Regions from separate parts of the Kitasatospora sp. NPDC090308 genome, predicted to be linked through region 2. Evidence: riboswitches for the same ligand, from Rfam matches in the RefSeq annotation. Region 2 holds a riboswitch; the other holds the start of a gene.
The links. A riboswitch is a leader RNA that binds a small molecule or an ion and turns the genes downstream of it on or off. The one in region 2 is predicted to bind thiamine pyrophosphate.
Positions count from the first base shown of each region.

Region 1 (3,201 bases), 250 kb from region 2:
AGGCGTCGGTCTGCAGGGCATTCATGTAGGACGCCTGGGCGCCGGTCTCGTCGCCGGAGGCCACCGGGCGGTCCTTGGCCGAGATGATGCCGGTGGTGACGGTGCCCTCCAGGCCGTAGGGGGCGCCGATGGCGATGGTGGCGTCGCCGATGGCGACCTTGTCGGAGTCGCCGAGCGGCAGCGGGGTGAGCTTGTCGGTCGGCGGGTTGTCGAGCCGGACCACCGCGACGTCGTAGCCCTCGGCGCGGCCGACCACCGAGGCGCTGTACGAGGAGCCGTCGGAGAACTTGACGGTGAGCTTGCCGCCGTTGGCGGCGGGGGCGACCACGTGGTTGTTGGTCAGGATGTGGCCCTCGGTGTCGAAGACGAAACCGGTGCCGGTGCCGGACTCGCTGGAGCCCTCGGCCTTGATGGTGACGGTGGACGGCAGCGCCTTCGCGGCGATCCCGGCGACCGAGTCGGGGGCCCGGTCGAGGTTCTGGTGGGTGTTGCCGACCGCCACGGTGGTGCTGTTGCGGCTGGCGCTGGAGCCGCCGCCGTTCTTGCCGTTGTCGGCGACGGACGCGCCGATCGCACCGCCCGCCAGGCCCGCCACCAGGGCGACGGCCGCGACCAGGGCGATCAGCGAGCCGCGCTTGCGCTTGCCGGGGCCGCCGGCGCCGGGCTGCGGCGCCCCCCACGGCGCGCCGGGCCCGCCCGCGCCGCCCGCGGTGTCGCCGCCGGACGGGTGCCCCCAGCCGCCGACCGGGTGGCCGGCGCCGAACGGGTGCTGCGAGTGCTGCGGCGCACCGGGGTCGCCGGGCGCACCCGGGCCACCCGGAGCGCCCGGGGCACCCGGCGCCTCCTGGAGCAGCGGCACGGGGGCGACGGCCGGGTTGACCGCGGTCTGCGCCTCGTCCGGCCGGCCGTACGGGCTGACCGGCTCGGCGACCGTCCCGTACGGGTTCTGGAACGGCGGCGGCGCGTCCACCGGGACGGCGGGCGCGGCCGGGACGGCCGGGGCGGCGGCCTGCGGCGCGTCGGGCACCTTGCCGAGCTGGATGGTCTGCTCGACCGGGGCGGGAGCCGGGGCCTGGCCCGGGGCCTGGGGCAGCACCGGCGGCGGGGCGTCCAGGTAGGCGGGGGCGGGTGCGGGGGCGGGCGTACCGGAGCCGGCGGCCACCGCCTCGGTGCCGGCGGGCTCGGCGGCCTTCTCCGGCGGGGTGGTACCACTCGCGTGCTCGGTGCTCACGGACGACCTCCATCGCTGAACAGAACCTTCGGTCGCGAACCGCGGCGCTGGGGGCACGGCTCGCAACCTCGGTGCACAGTTTTTCCTATACCGGATTCGGACACCGTAAGCGGGCCCCTGAAGAAATGATGAGAAGCCTTAGGCGGCTCTGACATGCACATCAATGGTCCCGCGGTGCGGACGCCCGTCCCCCCGGTCTTGGCGTTCCCCCGCCCGGAGGCTAGCCTGTCGCTCCTGTAAACCGAAGAACGTCGCGGGAGCTTGGACCAGCCAGGCTGAGAGTGCGCCGGTTCGACCGTAGGGCATGGCGGTGACGCCACCACGGGCGAGGGGGCGCTGACCGCCGGAACCTGTCCGGGTAATGCCGGCGTAGGGAGTATCGGCCATGACGGCTGTTCCGTCTGCCCAGATGTCCGACCGTGCCGCCGAGGCGCGGTCCGAGGCCCCGCTCACCCTCGACACCGCCCCGCCGCGCACCCTGGACTTCCGGGCGCTGTTCGCGCTGTGGGCCAACCTCGGGGTCAGCCTGATCGGCTTCACCAGCGCCGCGACCGTGCTCGGCGAGCCGGGCCACGAGCTGGGGTTCACCGCCGCGGTGACGGCGATCCTCGCGGGCACCGCGATCGGCACCGCGATGCTGGCGGTGGCCGCCCTGGTGGGCGCCCGAACGGGTGCCCCGGCGATGGCGGTGCTGCGCGGACTGTTCGGCACCCGGCTGTCGTACGTGCCGACGGTGCTGAACATCGTGCAGTGCGTCGGCTGGGGCGTGTACGAGCTGACGGTGATCGCCTGGGGCGCGCAGACCGTCTCCGGCACCGAGGGCTGGCGCTGGCTGTTCGTGCTGCTGGCGGGCGTGCTGACCACGGTGCTGACGATCTGGCCGCTGGGCGCGATCGCGGTGCTGCGCAAGTACGTGGCGGTCGCGGTGGGCGTGGCGATGGTCTACTTCACGGTGCAGTTCGCCCGGACGGGCTTCCCGGACCCGGGCGCGGGCAACTGGGACGGCTTCCTGGGCGCGACGGACGCGGTGATCGCGGTGTCGATCTCCTTCGTGCCGCTGGCCGCGGACTACACCCGGCACGCGCGCAGCTCGGCGAAGGCGTTCTGGGGGACGTTCTCCGGCTACACGGTGGCCCAGGTCTGGTGCTACGTGCTGGGCGTGGTGGCGCTGCTGCAGTCCGGCGGCGACGCGAACCGGATCTTCGAGTCGTTCACCGGCGTGGCGGCGGGCTGGGCGTTCCTGCTGGTGCTGGTGCTGCGGGAGACCGACCAGTCGTTCGCGAACGTGTACTCGACGGCGATGTCGATCCACAACCTGTGGCCGCGGGTGGACCGCCGGGTGCTGACCGGCGGGATCGGCGTGCTGGTGACGGTGCTGGCGCTGCGGATCAAGGAGTTCACCGACTCGTACTACGGGTTCCTGGGCCTGATCGGCTCGGTGTTCGTGCCGCTGTTCGCGGTGCTGGCGGTGGACTACTTCCTGGGCGCGGGCCGGCGCGGCTGGAACACGGCGCAGGACGCCCCGGCGCGCTGGGTGATGCTGCTGCCGTGGGTGGTGGGCTTCGCGGTGTACCAGTTCCTGGCCCCGTCGAAGATCGGCGGCTGGTGGACCGGCCGGTGGGAGGACCTCCAGCAGCTGGTGCACTTCACCCCGGCGGCGTGGTCCTCGGCCTCGCTGTTCTCCTTCCTGGTGGCGGCACTGGCCACCCTCGCGGTGACCGCGCTGGAGCGCCCGCGGGCGGCGGCGGAGCCGCGGGGCTGACGCCCGGGCCGGACCTGCCGGGGCCGGACCTGCCGGGGTCGGACCGGATCTGCCGGGGCCGGGGCGGCGTGGTGCGTCCGGGAGCGGTCAGGGGACCAGCACCACCTTGCCGGTGACGGTGCCGGACTCGGCCAGGCGCAGGGCCTCGGCGGCGGCGGTGAGCGGGAGGCGGGCGGCGAGCGGCGCGGTGAGGTCGCCGCGCCGCAGG
Region 1 covers NZ_JBIVXY010000006.1:143,326-146,526, forward strand. The annotation lists gene ACIQVD_RS16585 (S1C family serine protease) at 1-1,231, opposite strand, end outside; TPP riboswitch at 1,475-1,626, shown strand; gene ACIQVD_RS16590 (purine-cytosine permease family protein) at 1,641-2,993, shown strand; gene ACIQVD_RS16595 (medium chain dehydrogenase/reductase family protein) at 3,081-3,201, opposite strand, start outside.
Region 1: another riboswitch for thiamine pyrophosphate. It lies ahead of ACIQVD_RS16590 (purine-cytosine permease family protein); the one in region 2 lies ahead of thiC (phosphomethylpyrimidine synthase ThiC).

Region 2 (3,201 bases):
GCGGCGTGCGGGGCGGCCAGGTTGGTGATGTAGCCGGTCGGGTCCAGGATCTCCTGGATCTGCAGCGAGTCGATGATCAGGCCGAGCTTCTCCATCTCGATGCCCGACGCGGAGCGGGTCTCCCCGGTGAGCCGCTCGCGGTCCCGGATCATGTCCTCGACGGTCAGGCCGCCGACGATGGAGCGCAGGTGGCCGGCGAACACGTTGTGCACCCGCTGGCCCATCATCTTCTGCTGGTCCAGGAAGCGGCGGGCGGCGTTGGCGATGGACACCGGGTCGTCGCCGACCTTGAAGATGACCACGCCCTTGACGTGCACCGGAATGCCCTGCGAGGTCACGCACTCGACGTCCAGCGCGGCCTCGTTGAGGTCCAGCGACAGCCGCCGGACCACCTGGACGCCGGGCAGCACGAAGGTGCCCCGTCCGGTGACCACGCGGAAGCCGAGGCCCTCGCCGTGCTTGGAACCCGAGATGACCAGCGCCTCGTTCGGCTCGGCGACCCGCCACATCATTTTGAAGAGCACGACCAGGACCAGCAGCCCTGCGACAACGGCTCCGACGATGCCGATCAGCATCGCGATCTCCCCCTTCGTGGCACACCGGTCCGTGGCTGCGCTGGGTGGTGCAGTTGTGGGCGCGGAACCCGGTGGCAGCCGCATTCTCCGCCTGCCGTGATCGCGGGGGAAGGGGCCGCGCCAGCGGGAGCGCCCACTGTCTCGAAACCGTTGCGCGGTGTTTGCCCGGCCTTGGTGAGGGGCCGTCAGTAGGGCTCGACGTACACCGTGCGCGGTGGCTGGTAATCGACCACGACCACCATGGTGCCCGGCTCCAGCGACTCGCCCGGCACCGCCCGGTACGCCAGGAACGCCTCGCTGCCCTGGCGTTCGGGAACGCGCACCATCACCTCGCCGACCAGGCCCGCGCCGATCCGTCCCGTCACCCGCCCCACCAGTCCGATCACCCCGGCGATTCTTCCACCCCGCGAGCGGCCCGGACAGGTCGGTGACCGGAGGCGCCCTGGACCCTCCGCGTCCGGTGCCCTACGGTGAGCAGCGGACGCGGGCGGCGAACGCCTGCGCGGAACGGGAGCTCGGAGCACCGGGCTGAGAGGGCGCTGACGGTACGCGGGCCCGCGTACCACCTGCTGCGCCGACCGCAGGAACCTGACCGGGTAATGCCGGCGTAGGGAGTGGAAGGTCGCATGACCACCTTGAGCGAGCACACGTCCGTCCAGCAGCCGGCCGCCACCGGGTACCCGACCCCGGCCTGGCGCAAGGCGTACCACCAGGGCAGCCGCCCCGACCTGCGGGTCCCCTACCGCGAGGTCCACCTCACCGACGGGCGCACCGTCCCGCTGTACGACACCTCCGGGCCGTACACCGACCCGTCCCACCCCGCCGACGTCCGGCGCGGGCTGCCCGCGCTGCGCGACGCCTGGATCCGCCAGCGCGGCGACGTCGAGGAGTACGAGGGCCGCGAGGCCCGGCCCGAGGACGACGGGATCAGGCACACCGCCCCGCGCGGCGGCGACCTGCGCAACCTGGACGCCGTCTTCCCCGGCCGCCCGCGCCGCCCGCTGCGCGCCCGCGACGGCGTCGCCGTCACCCAACTCGCTTACGCCAAGCGCGGGTTGATCACCCCCGAGATGGAGTTCGTGGCGATCCGGGAGGGCCTGGAGCCGGAGTACGTCCGCGAGCGGGTGGCCGGCGGACGGGCCGTCATCCCGGTCAACGTGAACCACCCCGAGGTCGAACCGGCGATCATCGGCACCGACTTCCTGGTGAAGATCAACGCCAACATCGGCAACTCGGCGGTCACCTCCTCCATCGAGGAGGAGGTCGAGAAGATGACCTGGGCCACCCGCTGGGGCGCCGACACCGTCATGGACCTCTCCACCGGCCGCAACATCCACACCACCCGCGAGTGGATCCTGCGCAACTCCCCCGTCCCGATCGGCACCGTCCCGCTCTACCAGGCGCTGGAGAAGGTCGACGGCCGGGCCGAGGACCTCAGCTGGGAGGTCTACCGCGACACCGTGCTGGAGCAGTGCGAACAGGGCGTCGACTACATGACCGTGCACGCCGGCGTGCTGCTGCGGTACGTCCCGCTCACCGCCCGCCGCAAGACCGGCATCGTCTCGCGCGGCGGCTCGATCATGGCCGCCTGGTGCCTCGCGCACCACCGGGAGAACTTCCTCTACACCCACTTCGAGGAACTCTGCGACCTGCTGCGCGCCTACGACGTCACCTTCTCGCTCGGCGACGGCCTGCGCCCCGGCTCGATCGCCGACGCCAACGACGAGGCCCAGTTCGCCGAACTCACCACCCTCGGCGAACTCGGCCGGATCGCCCGGGCCAAGGACGTCCAGGTGATGATCGAGGGCCCCGGGCACGTCCCGATGCACAAGATCCGCGAGAACATGGACCTCCAGAAGGAGATCTGCGACGAGGCCCCGTTCTACACCCTCGGCCCGCTGACCACCGACGTCGCCCCCGGCTACGACCACATCACCTCCGGCATCGGCGCCGCGATGATCGCCTGGTGGGGCACCGCGATGCTCTGCTACGTCACCCCCAAGGAACACCTCGGCCTCCCCGACCGCGACGACGTCAAGACCGGCGTCATCACCTACAAGATCGCCGCCCACGCCGCCGACCTCGCCAAGGGCCACCCCGGCGCCCAGCTCTGGGACGACGCCCTCTCCGACGCCCGTTTCGAGTTCCGCTGGGAGGACCAGTTCAACCTGGCCCTCGACCCGGAGACCGCCCGCGCCTTCCACGACGAGACCCTCCCCGCCGAACCCGCCAAGACCGCGCACTTCTGCTCCATGTGCGGTCCCAAGTTCTGCTCCATGAAGATCAGCAAAAGCATCATGGACACCTACGGCGACGACATGGCCGTGACCAGCGACGATGAGGCCGAGGCGGGCATGAAGGCCAAGTCGGAAGAGTTCGCGGCCAACGGTAACCGGGTCTACCTCCCGCTGGCCGACTGACGGTCACCTCGGAACGGCGCCGCACCGGGAGACAGGAGGGGGTTTCCCGGCGCGGCGCTCTGCGTGTCGGCAAATGCACCATCATGGTCGGGTGCCGAACGCTGATAGTCAGCTGATCGCGCTGCTTCACAGGTTCGACGACCCGGAGTCGCTTGAGTTCCCACCCGACCATGACCACGTCGAGGCACGGGCCCGGTTCGACCGGT
Region 2 covers NZ_JBIVXY010000006.1:392,115-395,315, forward strand. The annotation lists gene ACIQVD_RS17705 (SPFH domain-containing protein) at 1-575, opposite strand, end outside; gene ACIQVD_RS17710 (hypothetical protein) at 761-961, opposite strand; TPP riboswitch at 1,073-1,206, shown strand; gene thiC (phosphomethylpyrimidine synthase ThiC) at 1,202-2,995, shown strand.